2 regions of the Kocuria turfanensis genome follow, and region 2 is predicted to be linked to the other one. Evidence: riboswitches for the same ligand, from Rfam matches in the RefSeq annotation. Region 2 holds a riboswitch; the other holds the start of a gene.
What was found. A riboswitch is a leader RNA that binds a small molecule or an ion and turns the genes downstream of it on or off. The one in region 2 is predicted to bind S-adenosylmethionine.
Positions count from the first base shown of each region.

Region 1: it holds a riboswitch for S-adenosylmethionine, as region 2 does, so the genes downstream of both, AYX06_RS08255 (methylenetetrahydrofolate reductase) here and AYX06_RS09720 (acyl-CoA dehydrogenase family protein) in region 2, are expected to answer to the same signal.

Region 1 covers NZ_CP014480.1:1,782,079-1,789,270, forward strand. Annotated here, with positions in the region: gene ehuA (ectoine/hydroxyectoine ABC transporter ATP-binding protein EhuA) at 1-745, shown strand, start outside; gene AYX06_RS08230 (VOC family protein) at 799-1,215, opposite strand; gene AYX06_RS08235 (SRPBCC family protein) at 1,218-1,715, opposite strand; partial or broken gene AYX06_RS08240 (ArsR/SmtB family transcription factor) at 1,722-2,072, opposite strand; gene AYX06_RS08245 (hypothetical protein) at 2,119-3,525, opposite strand; gene AYX06_RS08250 (glycosyltransferase) at 3,513-4,505, opposite strand; SAM riboswitch class I at 4,735-4,838, shown strand; gene AYX06_RS08255 (methylenetetrahydrofolate reductase) at 4,907-5,830, shown strand; gene metE (5-methyltetrahydropteroyltriglutamate--homocysteine S-methyltransferase) at 5,955-7,192, shown strand, end outside.
Region 2 covers NZ_CP014480.1:2,095,434-2,102,625, forward strand. Annotated here, with positions in the region: gene AYX06_RS09710 (LLM class flavin-dependent oxidoreductase) at 1-1,227, opposite strand, end outside; gene AYX06_RS09715 (MFS transporter) at 1,224-2,693, opposite strand; gene AYX06_RS09720 (acyl-CoA dehydrogenase family protein) at 2,697-4,034, opposite strand; SAM riboswitch class I at 4,146-4,240, opposite strand; gene moeB (molybdopterin-synthase adenylyltransferase MoeB) at 4,388-5,569, opposite strand; gene AYX06_RS09730 (thiazole synthase) at 5,566-6,456, opposite strand; gene thiS (sulfur carrier protein ThiS) at 6,458-6,697, opposite strand; gene AYX06_RS09740 (FAD-dependent oxidoreductase) at 6,694-7,192, opposite strand, start outside.

The DNA of each region.
Region 1 (7,192 bases), 310 kb from region 2:
CCGCGACGTCGTGAAGCGGTTCGGTGGCCACACCGTGCTCGACGGACTCGACTTCAGCGTCGACCGCGGCGAGCGGGTCACGCTGATCGGCCCCAGTGGATCGGGCAAGACCACCATCCTGCGGCTTCTGATGACCTTGGAGGACCTGACGGACGGGTTCATCCTCGTGGGCGGCGAGCCCCTGACCCACGAGTTGCGCAACGGGCGGCGTGTGGAGGTGCCGGCCAAGCGGAAAAAGCAGATCACACGCCGGATCGGCATGGTCTTCCAGCAGTTCAACCTGTTCCCCAACATGAGCGTGCTGGAGAACGTCACCGAGGCCCCCGTGCACGTGCTGGGGATGAAGAAGACCGAGGCGAAGGACAAGGCCATGGGCCTGCTGCGGCAAGTCGGGCTGGAGGAGAAGGCCGATGAGCACCCTTCGAGGCTGTCCGGCGGTCAGCAGCAGCGCGTCGCCATCGCCCGGGCCCTCGCGATGGACCCGGAGATCCTCCTGCTGGACGAGGTGACGTCCGCGCTGGACCCGGAGCTCGTGGACGACGTGCTCAACGTCCTGCGCGAGGTCGCGGACACGACGGACATCACCATGCTGATCGTGACCCACGAGATGCAGTTCGCCCGGGACGTGTCCCACCGGGTGCTGATGTTCGACGCCGGGCGCATCGTCGAGGACGGCGCTCCGGAGATGATCTTCACGGCACCGCGCAACGAGCGGACGAAGACGTTCCTGCGCGCGATCCTGTGAGCGTCCGCTCCCGGGCGGGTACGGGCCGTCCGGGAACGCCCGGGAGCGGACGCTCAGAGGCGGTGCTCGGGCGGGATCAGCGGACGACCGGCGCGAGCCCGCAGCTCCTGGACCACCCACGAGTTGCCGTCGGGATCGCTGAAGCCGAAGACCGTGCCACCGTCCCGCTCGTCGATCACCGTGATCCCGCTGACCTCCACGCCCCGGGACAGCAGCTCCTCCCGGGCCGCCCGGGCGTCCGCGACCACCAGCTGGAGCCCCCGCAGGGACCCGGGGGCCATCTCCCGGTGGGCGGGGAGGTTGCCCACCACGATCGAGCAGCCGGACCCGGGCGGGGTCAGCTGGGCGATGTCCATCTGCTCGGTGGTGGTGTGGTGGTCGAGGTGGAAGCCGACCTGGTCCCGGTAGAACTCCACGGCCCGGTCGACGTCGCGCACCGGCACCAGCACCACCTCGAGGGTCCAGTCCACGCTCAGCCTCCCTGTCCGCCGAGCAGCCCGGCCAGCAGCTCCTCGAGCCGCTCGTAGCCCTCGGCCATGCCCTTCTCCATGCCGGAGCCGACCATCCCGTCGCGGGCCTCCTGCGAGGCGTGGACGGTGTGCCCGCGCAGCCGGCACCGGCCGCCGCCCAGGTCCTCGAAGCGCAGGTACTCGAGGTCGACCGCGTCGGGCCAGCCCTCGTACTCGAAGGTCTGGACGACCAGCTCGTTCTCGCGCACCGTGTGGAAGACGCCGCGGAAGGCGTGCTCCTCGGCGCTGTCCTCGCCGCGCTGGACGAAGCGGTAGGCGCCGCCGGCGCGGAACTCGAAGCCGTCGATCCGGGTCCGCAGCCCGCGCGGGCCGATCCACTGCCGGAACAGCTCGGGGTCGGCGTGGGCGCGGTAGACCTCCGCTACGGGGAAGTCGAAGTCCCGCTCGAAGTCGATGTACGGCACGTCGTCGGGGACGGTCAGGTACAGGGCGTGTCCCATGGTGGGCTCCTCCCGGTGCGCGCCGCGGGGTGCGGCGCGGGTGTCGAGCACGGCGTCGAGGCGGCGGAACTGCTCCTCCCGGACCAGCCGGTACCGGTCGATCCAGGCGGTGAGCGCCTCCAGCCGTGCGGGGTCCAGGTGGACGGGCCGCCGCTGGGCGTCACGGGTGCGCGTGACGAGCTGCGCCTGCTCGAGGACCTGGATGTGCTTCGAGACCGCCTGCTTGGAGATCGCGAAGGGTTCCGCCAGTTCGGTGACCGTGGCCGGGCCCCGGCTGAGCCGGGCGACGATCCGCCGCCGGACCGGGTCGGCGAGGGCCAGGAAGGCCCGGTCGAGCAGGTCGTCGTCGGGATCCACGGTATTTGTCAACGCATTCCTTGATCAACCTGTTGGTTGTTCAAGGCTACGCCCGGTGAGCCGGTGCGGCCACTCCCGAGACCGGATCGTGACGCTCGTCCGCCCCCTTCCCCGGGGCCGCGGGCTCGCTCCGCTCCGCGGCGTCGGGGGCGTCCGGCGCCGGGCGCGGCAGGGCGGCGGCGGCCAGGCACGCGGCGGTCACGACGGCGAGCGCGGCGGGCACCCCGCGGTTGACGAAGAACGCGTGGATCTGGGAGTGGTTGCTGAGCACGGTGTACCAGAGGGGCACCGCGGCCGCGGGCAGGGCCAGCACCAGGGCGACCGCCCAGCGGGACGGCCCGCCGCGCCGGTGGGCCAGGACCAGGCCCGCGGCCGCCGCCAGCAGGCAGCCGGCGAGCACGAGCTCCGCGGTGGGCACCCTGGTCCACCAGTAGTCGATGTTGGCGCGCACCCCCGCGCCGAAGGACTCCGCGACCCCCGCGTGGTCCCCGCCGGTCCGGTTCCCCACGTTGCGGCGGACCACCTCCACGGTGGCCGGGACGCCCAGGAAGGCGCCGGCGATCACCCACCGGGCCGCCCAGGTGACGGCGAAGGCCACGGGCCAGACCGCCCCGGCCAGGAGCACCGCCACGAACGTGGCCCTCAGCTCGCGGCGGTGGAACCACGTCACCGCGCCCACGGCGAAGGCGGACATCGCCCACGGGACGGCGGGCGTGGTCAGGAGGTCGACGAAGCAGAAGAGCGCGGCGCCCAGGGCGGCGCCCGCGCAGCCCAGCCGGGGCGAGCGGCCGGCCCCGAGCGTGGCGAGGACCACGGACAGGAAGATGAAGGCGATGGAGATCGACTGGCTGAAGGAGGTCGAGGGGGTGGACAGCAGGTTGGTCCCCGCGACGTAGGGCAGCACGAGGGCCAGTCCCACGGCGGTGGAGGTCCGGGCGCGCAGCGCGAGGAACGCCCCGGCCAGGGCGAGCACCATGAGGGTGCCCGAGACGATCCGCAACCCCTCCAGTCCGGCCACGGCCAGCACGGGGCGGGTGAGCACCGTGTAGCCGGCCCAGTACTTGAAGTAGTCGTTGTCCTCGAGCACGGCTCCCTCGGCGATGGCCCGGAGCTGCTCCGGCCCGCCGCCGCAGGTGGCGAGCCGGGGCATCCGGACGGCCCGGCTGAACGCCGACTCCTCCGGGGACGCACCCAGGCCCGTGCCCGCGACCACGCACTCGGTGAAGGTGTCCGCCGGGGTGCCCATCCGGTCGACCGTGCCGTGCGGGCCGTAGGTGCCGTCCTCGACCGCGGCGAGGAGGTGCTCGACGACGGGCCGGTCCGGCACGGCCTGGCCCACCACCAGCAGCCCGAACAGGGCGAACTGCAGGACCACCAGCATGCCCAGGCCCTGGAGCCAGGGGCGCAGCGGGGCCAGGCGGCCGCCGGTGTCCGCCGCGGTCACCGGGCCCACCGGCGCTCCTGCGCGGCGGGCGGAACGGGACGGTCCGCCCCGGCCCCGCCGCTCCACGGCGGGGCCGGCTGGCACAGGTAGAACAGCCGGGAGGTCTCCCGGCGGATCCTGGCCTGCCCGTGCAGCAGGACGCCCATCAGCAGGAACACCCCGGCCAGGAGCACGAGGGAGGCGGCCAGGAACGCCGTCGGGAAGCGGGGCACGAGCCCGGTGCCCGCGAACTCCACCACCACGGGCAGGCCCAGGACCAGGCCCAGCAGGAACAGTGCGCACGAGACGGCGCCGGTGACGAGGAAGGGCCGTTCCTGGAAGAGCAGCTGGGCGAAGATGCCCAGGATCCGGAAGCCGTCGTGGTAGGTCCGCAGCTTGCTCTCGCTGCCCTCGGCCCGGTCGCGGAAGCCCACCTCCACCTCGGTCTGCGGCACGCGGGCGTTGACGGAGTGCACGGTCAGCTCGGTCTCGATCTCGAACTCCCGGGACAGCGCCGGGAAGGACTTCACGAAGCGCCGCGAGAAGACCCGGTAGCCGCTGAGCATGTCGGTGACCTGCCGGCGGAAGGCGAAGGTGACGAGGGTGTTGAAGAACCGGTTGCCGGACTCGTGGCCGGCCCGGTAGGCGGTGCCGCTGACCTGGCGGCGCACCCCGAGCACGTGGTCGTAGGGACCTGCCAGCAGGGTGTCGATCATCCGGGGCGCGTCGGCGACGTCGTAGGTGTCGTCGCCGTCGATGAGCAGGTAGACGTCGGCGTCGAGGTCCGCGAAGGCCCGCCGCACCACGTTGCCCTTCCCCTTATCCTCCTCGCGCCGCACGTGCGCGCCGGCCCGCCGGGCCGCCTCGGCGGTGCCGTCGGTCGAGCAGTTGTCGTAGACGTGGACCTCGATGCCGGGGACCGTGGCGAGCAGGTCGGTGACGACCTTCGCGATCGCGGCCTCCTCGTTGTGGCACGGGACGACCGCCACGATGCGGGGCGAACTGGGCATGGATTCTCGTTCCTGGGGTCGTGGCGGCGGGGCACGTTCATTATGACCGCGGGCGGGCACCGTGCGAACCGGTCCGCAGCGGTGGCACTGCGCGGCGCCGCCGCGGGTCGCGCGACGTCCGGTGTCGATGTTGCGCCGCGTGACGCGCCCGCCGTCACAGTCGGCGCACCGGCGTCTTCTGCGCCGCCGGACTTGGCACCCGCCCGGGCACCCGCTGGAATGGGTCCTGCATCTATCCAGAGCGGCCGAGAGACCTGGCTCGTCGACGCCGCAGCAACCATCCGCAGCCCCACGGGGGCCGCGGAACGGTGCTCCCGCCAGGACCGATGGAGCTGTCGCAGCCTCCCGGGTCCGCCCCGGGACGGCCGGCGCCCTCCCTCGGGGTGACCCCAGGAGGTTCTGTGAGACGACCACCCGACCGGACGGCGCCACCGCCGGCCCTGTCCTACGAACTCTATCCACCGCGCTGCGCGGCGAGCGCCGAGACGCTGCTGCGGACCATCGAGGAGCTGGAGCCCACCCGCCCCGACCACGTCGCTGTCACCTACAGCGGGGACGCCCCGCGGCGGGCCGGGTCACTGGCGCTGCTGGACCACCTCCTGGCCCGCACCGGCCTGCGGCCCCTGGCGCACCTCACGTGCGTGGGCAGCACGCGGGCCGAGCTGGAGGAGACCGTCACCTCCCTGCTCCACCGCGGGGTCCGGGGCGTCCTGGCCCTGCGCGGGGACCTGGAGCCGGGCGCGGAGCCCGGCGAGCTGGCCCACGCCGGGGACCTGGTGGAGCTCGTGCGCGAGGTCGAGCAGCGCCACACCGCGTCCCTCGCCGCCGGACGGCTCGCCGTGGGCGTGGCCGCCTACCCGACCCGGCACCCCGAGTCGCCGTCCTTCCGGCACGACATCGAGGTGCTGCTGGCCAAGCAGCGCGCCGGGGCGGACTTCGCGATCACGCAGGTCTACTTCCGCCCGCAGCGCTACGAGCGCCTCGTGGTCGCCGCCCGGGCCGCCGGGGTGACGATCCCGATCGTGCCGGGGATCATGCCCGTCACGGAGCCGCGGCGGCTGGCCACGCTCTGCCGGCTCGCGGGGCTCCGGCCCCACCCGGGCCTGGCCGCGGCCCTGGAGGATGCCTCCGGCCCCGCCGAGCGGCACCGGGCGGGCGTGGCCTTCGCGACCCGCCTCGCCCGCGCGGCCCTCGACGCCGGGGCGCCCGGGCTGCACCTCTACACCTTCAACGAGCACCGGGCCGCCCTGGACCTGCTGGAGCGCGTGGACCTGCCGCGCGTGCCCCACCAGCCGGCCGCACTGCCGGATCTGCTGCCCGCCTGAGCAGCCAGGGACGCCGTCCGGCCCGGCCGCCCCTCGTGGCCCGGGCCCCGTCCCGCACCTCGTCCCCGACCTCTGCCCGACCCCTTTCCCGGACCTCTTCCCAGACCTGCTGAGGAGCACACCCATGAGCACGACCACCCCTGCCGTCCCCTTCCCCGCCGCCACCATCACCGGCTACCCCCGGATCGGCCGGCGCCGCGAGCTGAAACAGGCCCTCGAGGCCTACTGGGCCGGGCGCTCGACCCGCGAGGAGCTCGAGGCGGCCGCCGGCGAGCTGCAGCTGGCCACCTACCGCCGGCTGGTGGAGCTGGGCCTGGGCGCGCAGGACGCGTCCCTGCCCGCGGCCTTCCCCCTCTACGACCAGGTCCTCGACACCACCGTGGCCCTCGGGGCGGTCCCGTCCCGCTTCGCGGACCTCGCCGGGGAGGACGGGCGCCTGGACCTGGACGGCAGCTTCGTGCTGGCCCGCGGCGACGCCGGGCGGGCACCGCTGGAGCTGACCAAGTGGTTCGACACCAACTACCACTACCTGGTCCCCGAGATCGGCCCCGGGACCCCCTTCACCGCCTCCGCCGACCGGCTCGTGGCCGACGTCCGCCGCGCCGCCGAGCACGGCTTCACCGTCCGCCCCGTCCTCGTGGGGCCTGTCTCCTTCCTCCTCCTGGCCAAGGCCGACGACGACGCCCCCGCCGGTTTCGACCCCCTGCAGCGGCTCGCCGACCTGCTGCCGGTGTACGCCCGGCTGCTCGACGCGCTCGCCGCGGCCGGGGCCCCGTGGGTGCAGCTGGAGGAGCCGGCACTGGTGGCCGACCAGGACGTGCCCGCCGCGCGGCTCGCCGCGGCCGTGCAGGAGGCCTACTCGGCGCTCACGGCCGTGCCCGGGCGGCCGCGGCTGCTCGTCACCACCTCATACGGCTCCCCGGGCGCCCTGCTGCGCCCGCTGGCCCGCAGCGGGGTCGAGGCCGTGCACCTGGACCTGGTCAAGGGTGCGGCCCCCGCCCCCGCGGAGCTGGCGCTGTTCGCGGGCGAGGGCACCCCCGCGCTCGTGGCCGGGGCGGTCGACGGGCGCAACGTGTGGCGGGCCGACCTGGCCGGCCGGCTCGACCAGCTGGACGACCTGGTCCGCGCCGGCGCCCGGGTCGCCGTGGCCAGCTCCACCTCCCTGTTCCACGTCCCGCACGACGTGGCCGAGGAGACCCGGCTGCACCCGCTGCTGCGCAGCTGGCTCGCCTTCGCCGACCAGAAGGTCGGCGAGGTCGTCACCCTGGCCCACGGTCTCGCCGCGGGCCGCGGGGCGGTCGCGGACCAGCTGGCCGAGGCCGCCGCGGCCCGCCGATCCCGCGAGGACGCCCCGGGGGTCCG
Region 2 (7,192 bases):
CGTGAACCGCTCCAGGTCCGCGGGCCGCACGGCCGCCGAGATGTTGAAGCCGTCGACGCCGGCCTCCTCGCGCCAGCGCTCGAGCTCGTCCGCCACGGTGCCGGGGGCCCCGGCGATGACGGGCCCGCGGCCGCCGATGGCCACGAACTCCGCCAGGTCGCGCACCGTCCAGGTCCGGTCCGGGGACAGCGAGGTGAACGCCGCGAGCGCGGACTGGTTGGCGTCGGTGGCCACGTACTCGAGCGGGGCGTCGGGGTCCGCGCCGGCCAGGTCGACCCCGGTCCAGCCGCCGAACAGGGACAGGGCTCCCTCGATGTCCACGTGCCGGCGGTACCCGGCCAGCCGGGCCTGGGCCTCGGCGTCGGTCTCGGCGACCACCACCGTGGCCATGGTGAAGGTCTTCACGGCGTCCTCGGCCCGCCCGCGCTCGGCCAGTCCGGCCCGGACGCCGTCGGTCCACCGGCGCACGAGCTGCGGGGTGTTGCCGATGAAGAAGATGGCCTCGGCGTGGTCGACGGCGAACTGCTGTCCGCGCTTGGAGGCCCCGGCCTGGAAGAGCAGCGGGGTGCCCTGGGGGCCGGGGTGGGTCAGCGCGTGGCCGGGCACGGAGAACCAGGTGCCCTCGTGGCCGACGGGGTGCGCGAGGTCGGGGTCCACGAAGACCCCGGTGGCGGGGTCGGCCGGCACCGCCCCGGGCTCGAAGGACCCCTCGAGCAGCTTGTACATGACCTCCATGTACTCGTCGGCGCGGTCGTAGCGCTCGTCGTGCGGGATCTGCCGGTCCATGCCCAGGTTCCGGGCGGCGGAGTCCTGGTAGGAGGTCACCACGTTCCACGCCACCCGGCCGCGGGTGAAGTGGTCCAGGGTCGCGAAGGTGCGGGCCAGCAGGTAGGGGGCCTCGTAGGTGACCGAGGCGGTGACGCCGAAGCCGAGCCGCTCGGTCGCCGCGGCCATCGCCGGCACCGCGACGAGCGGGTCGAGCAGCGGGTACTGCACTCCCCCGCGGGCGGTGGCCTCGGTCCCGCCGCCGTAGACGTCGTAGACGCCCGGGATGTCCGCCAGGAACAGCGAGGCGAAGCCGCCGTCCTCGAGGGTGCGGGCCAGGGACGTCCAGTACTCGAGCGTGTCGAACCGCGCGACCCCGGCCTCCGGGTGGCGCCACAGGCCCGGTGACTGGTGCACGGGCACCATCATGTCGAAGGCGTTCAGCAGCAGGGGGCGGCTCATACGGTGGTCCTCTCGGTGGGGGTCCCGGCGGTGGTCCCGGTGGTGGTCCCGGCGGCGGCGCCGACCCGAGCGGAGTCGGCCCGGGCGGAACCGGGACGGGCGGTGACGGCCCCGGTGGAGCCGGCGTGCAGGTCGGTGAGCTCGGTGCCGCGCTGCTCGCGGGCGGGGTCCTTCGCGGCCAGGGCGGCGGCGACGGAGAGCACGGAGAGTCCGGAGAGGTACCCGGCGATCAGCCACGGGGTGTTCCCGCCGGCGGCGAACAGCAGGGCGGCGATCATCGGCATCAGCCCGCCGCCCAGGACGGTGCCGACCTGGTAGCCGAAGCTCACCCCGGAGTACCGCACGTGCACGGGGAACTGCTCGGCGAACCAGGCCGCCTGCGGCCCGTAGATCGCGTCGTGGACGAGGTTGATGCCGAGCACGACCACGAGCGGCAGCAGGGCCAGCGGGCCGGCGTCGAGGAAGGCGAACAGCACCCAGCCGAAGACGCCGATCGCCGCGTACGCGGTCACCGAGACGACCTTGCGGCCCACCCGGTCGGACAGCCAGCCCCAGAAGGGGGTGGAGAACAGGCCGATGGCCGAGGCGATCATCACCGCGGTCACACCGGAGGCGCTGTCCCCGCGCACGTCCCGCAGGTAGGTCAGCATGTAGACCGTCACCAGGTAGTAGACGGCGTTCTGGGCCAGGCGCAGGCCGATCGTGACCAGCAGCGGGCGGCGGTGGTGGGCCAGCAGCTCCCGCAGGGGTGCCGCGGCCACGTTGCCCGAGGCGCGGTGCTCCAGGAACTCGGGGGCGTCGGCCACGCCGAGGCGGATCCACAGGCCGACCGCCACCAGCAGGGCAGAGAGCAGGAAGGGGATGCGCCAGCCGTAGGCGGCGAACTGCTCCTCGCTCATCACGTGCTGCACGACGAAGAACGCCCCGGTGGCCAGCAGCATGCCGGCCGAGGAGCCGATCTGGGTGAAGGACCCGAAGAACCCGCGGTGCCGGGCCGGGGAGTGCTCCACGCTCAGCAGCGCGGAGCCGCCCCACTCGGCGCCGGCGGACAGCCCCTGCAGGATGCGCAGGACGACGAGCCCGACGACGGCCCACCAGCCGATCACCTCGTAGGTCGGCAGCAGGCCGATCAGGGTGGAGGCCACGCCCATGAGCAGCAGGGAGGCCACCAGCAGGGCCTTGCGGCCGATCCGGTCGCCCAGGTGCCCGGCGACGATCCCGCCCAGGGGCCGGGCGATCACCCCGACCGCGAGGGTGGCGAAGGAGGCGACGATGCCGCCGAGCTCGGTGGCCATGGGGAAGAACTGGACGTTGAAGACCAGTGCGGCGGCGGTGCCGTAGAGGTAGAAGTCGTACCACTCGATGGTGGTGCCGGCGAAGGCCGAGGCCAGGACGCGCTTCTTGCCGTGGACGACGCTGGTGCGTCCCGCGGCGGCCGCGGCCGTGGTCGGGGTCGGGGTGGTCATGCGTCAGGCTCCTGGGGCTCGGACGGGGGTGGTCGTGGCGTCGGCCCGGGCGTCGGCCCGGGCGTCGCCGATGGCGTTCAGGCCCTCCGGGAGGGTGCCGTTGATGAGGTAGTCGCCGAGGGCGCGGGCGCGGAAGGCGATCGGGTTGTGGGTGGCCACGGTCTGGGCGTTGCGCCAGTGCCGGTCCAGGCCCTTGGCGGTGGACGTGGCGGAGGCGCCCACGGTGAGGAACAGGTCCTGGGCGGCGCCGAGGGCCAGCTCCGGCACGGTGACCTGGGCGTGCTCCACGGCGATCTCGGACTCGGGCAGCGCCGCCGGGAGGGTGCCGGTGAACTCCGGGCGGTCGGCGCCGGTGGCGACGGCGGCGGCGATCCCGGCGTCCAGGGCGCGGGCGGCGTGCAGCACGGCGGCCTCGGCGGTGAAGGCCTTGGCGGAGATCCGGCCAGTGGCCTCCTGGATCAGCGGGTCCTCCCGGAACGGCAGGCCGAGCCCGGTGTTGAAGGTCCGCCGGCGGGCGGCGATGGTCTCCACGGCGTCCCGCCGGGCGGCGCGGGCGATGCCGGCCAGCACGGCCAGCAGCACGAGCTGGAAGAAGGCGGCCTCGTGGACGGCCTCCGCGCTGCCGGCGGTGCGGTCCAGCACGGCGTCGTCCGGGACGCGCACGCGGTCGAAGACCGCGGTGCCGGTGCCGGTGAGCTTCTGGCCGAAGCCGTCCCAGTCGTCCTCGAGCGTGACCCCCTGGGCGTCCGTGGCGACGACGGCGAAGCGGCGCCCGTCCCGGCCGTCGAGGGCGGCCGAGACGCGGGTGTAGTCGCAGAAGATGGAGCCGGTGGCGTAGAACTTCCGGCCGGTGATCTCCCACCCCTCGGCGGTGCGGCGCAGCACGGTGTTCAGGGTGCCCAGCGCGTTGCCGCCCTTCTCCGTGGAGGCGTTGCCGACGGTGGCCCCGGCCAGCACCCGCGGGTACCAGACGTCCTGGAGCTCCCGGGGCAGGAAGCGCAGGGACTCCACGAAGCCGGCGTGGGAGCGGTAGAGGTGGGCGATGTTGGAGTCGGCCTCGGCCAGGTCGACCAGCAGCCGGGTGAAGTCCTCGACGCTGACCTCGGGACCGCCGTGGGCCGCCGGGACGCGCAGGGCGCCGAAGCCGGCCCGGTCCAGCAGGGCGACCTCCTCGTGGGGCAGCGCGCGCCGCAGGTCCCGGTCCAGGGCGCCGGCGGCGATTCCCGCGAACAGCGGCCCGAAGTGCTCCTTCAGCCCGGCGTAGTCCCCCGGCAGACCGGCGGCGGGGTGCGTGCCGGCGCCGGGACGGGTGGGAGTCCTCTCGGCCGTGGTGCGGCTCATGCGGTGGTCCTCTCGGTCGCACCGAGGAGTGCCGGCCGTCCAGTCGCGCCAGGGGCGGGCCCGACGACGACAGCGCGGGGCCGACGTCACGGAGCAGCTGCAGATCCGGGATCTCCATCGGTTCTGGCCTTAGCACCCTGACCCCTGTGAAGGACGGGTTGCTGCGGCGTCGTCGAGCCAGATCTCTCGGCCGCTCTGAATGGGACGCATGACATCGCACCAGAGAGCCGGGGTGCGGAGCCACCTGATGACCGTCACATGTCATCGGCTGTCACGAGGACGTCACAGACGGTCATGTCCTCCCGGGTGGTGTAAGGATCCCACCACAACACAGGGGGGAGCCGCGGATCGGCTCAGTATCGCGGCCGGTCCGGCTCCACCTGCTCCGCCCAGGCCAGCACCCCGCCCTCGAGGTGGCGGACCCGTTCCTCCCGCCCGGCGTAGAACGGGCGCAGAGCGGCCAGGGCGGTCGCCGAGCGGGCGCCGGCCTTGCAGTGCAGCACGAGGTCCGCGCCGCGCGCCTCCGGCGGCAGGGCGTCCGGTCCCCGGTCCAGCAGCTCCTGCAGCGGCACCGGCACGGCGCCGGGGATCGCCAGGAGCTGCCGCTCCCAGTCCTCCCGCACGTCGACCAGCACGAAGGCCGCCTCCCCGCGCGCTCGCCGCTCCAGCAGCCGGGCCAGCTCGGCCGCCCCGACCGTCTCGGCGGGCTCGGCCCCGCCGCCGGGCAGCGGGCGGACGGCCTCGGGCTCGGCGACGGCGGTGACCGGGGCGGCGTCCGGGTCCGGGTCCAGGCGCATCTCGCGCCAGGTCATCGCCAGGGCGTCGTGCAGCAGCACCCGCCCGAGCAGGGGCTCCCCGGTGCCGGTGATCAGCTTGACGGCCTCGGTGACCATCACCGCGCCCACGGTGGCGGGGAGCATGCCGAAGACCCCGCCCTCGGCGCAGCTGGGGACCTCCCCGTCCGGCGGCGCCTCGGGATAGAGGTCCCGGTAGGTGGGCCCGTGGCCGGCCCAGAAGACGCTGACCTGCCCCTCGAAGCGCAGGATGGAGCCCCACACGCAGGGGATCCCGGTGAGAGCGGCGGCGTCGCCGACCACGTAGCGGGTCGCGAAGTTGTCCGCGCCGTCGAGGACGAGGTCGTACTCGCCGAGGATCTGCACGGCGTTGTCCGCGGTGAGCCGGCAGGGGTGGGTGCGCACCCGCACGAGCGGGTTGAGGGCGGCCACGGCCTCCGCGGCGGAGTCCGCCTTGGGCCGGCCGACGTCGGCGGTGCGGTGCACCACCTGGCGCTGCAGGTTGGAGACCGCCACGACGTCGTCGTCGACGATCCCCAGCGTTCCCACGCCCGCCGCGGCGAGGTACTGCAGGGCCGGGGCGCCCAGTCCGCCGGCGCCGACCACGAGCACCCGGGCGTTGCCGAGCCGGCGCTGGCCGAGCGGGCCGATCCCGGGCAGGGTCAGGTGCCGGGCGTAGCGCTCGAGCTCCGCCCGGGTCAGCTCGGGGCCGGGCTCCACGAGCGGGGGCAGCGGGCTCACGGCCGCTGCCCCACGGGCGCCCAGTCCCCGCGCGGAACGCCCGCCGGGTCGGCGCCCGGCCCGTCGTCGGGCGTGCCGGCGGGCGTGTCCGTGTCGATCCGTCCGGCCATCGGTGAGGACGCCAGGGCGTGCCGGCGGGCCGGGATCCGCCCGGCGCCGGCGGCCAGCCGCCCGGCGGCCACGGCGTGGCGCATCGCGGTGGCCATGGCCACCGGGTCCTGCGCGCGGGTCACGGCGCTGGCCAGCAGCACGGCGTCGCAGCCCAGCTCCATGGCCAGGGCGGCCTCGGAGGCGGTCCCGATCCCGGCGTCGAGGACCACGGGCACCGAGGCCCGGGAGGTGATGAGCTCGATGTTGTGCGGGTTGAGGATCCCCAGCCCGGTGCCGATCGGCGCGCCCAGGGGCATCACGGCGGCCGCGCCGAGGTCCTCCAGGCGGCGGGCCACGGCGGGGTCGTCGGAGGTGTAGGCGAAGACCCGGAAGCCGCGGGCCACGAGCTGCTCGGTGGCGTCGAGCAGCTCCACCACGTCGGGCAGCAGGGTGTCCTCGTCGGCGATGACCTCGAGCTTGACCCAGTCGGTCTCCAGGGCCTCGCGGCCGAGCTCGGCGGTGAGCAGGGCGTCCCGGGCGGTGTAGCAGCCGGCGGTGTTGGGCAGGATCCGGATGCCGTTGCGCTCGAGCATCGCGAACAGCGAGTCGCCGCGGCCGGGGGCGTAGCGGCGCAGCGCCACGGTGGTCAGCTCGGTGCCGGAGGCGAGCAGGGCCTGCTCCAGGGTGTGCAGCGAGCTGAGCCCGCCGGTGCCCATGATCAGCCGGGAGGACAGCTCGGTGCCGTCCAGCACGAGCGGGTCCACCAGGGATGCGGCGCGGGGTGCGGGGTGGGTCATGTCAGCCTCCCTGGACGGCGGTGATGATCTCGACGGACTGTCCCTCGGCCACGGGGGTGCGGCCCCAGCGGCTGCGCGGGACCACGGCGGCGTCCACCGCCACGGCCACGCCCAGCCGGCGGCCGTCCAGCGGGGCGCCGTCGGGGCCCAGGGGCCGCCCGACGGTCTCGGCCACGAGGTCCACCACGGTGGTGTCCCCGCCGACGACGTGCGGGCGGCCGTTGAGGGTGATGGCGGTCATCGGGTGCTCCTGTTCGGGGTGCGGAAACCGGTCGCGGGGTCCGCGGCGGGCGCCTCGACCGGGCGGTCGAAGCGGTGCGGGTCGGTGGTGGCCAGGTGCTCGGCGTCGGCGCCCGGATCCGCGCCGAGCACCAGCTCCGCGGCGAGGCGGGCGGCCAGCGGGGCGAGCAGGACGCCGTGGCGGAAGTAGCCCGTGGAGACCAGGAGACCGGGCACCGGATCTCCCTCCGGGCCGCGGACGCGGCCCAGGTACGGGATGTCGTCCGGGGTCCCGGGCCGGGCACGGGCCATGGCCTCGACCAGCTCGAGGTCGGCGACGCCGGGGACCACGGCCTGGGCGTCGCGCAGCAGCCGGAGCACGCCTCCGGCGCTGATCCCGTCGAGGTCGTCCTCGCGGGAGGTCGCCCCGATCACCACCGTCCCGTCGTCGCGGGGCACCAGGTAGACGGGCACCCCGTGGACCAGGCCGCGGACGGTGCGCTCGAGCAGGGCGGGC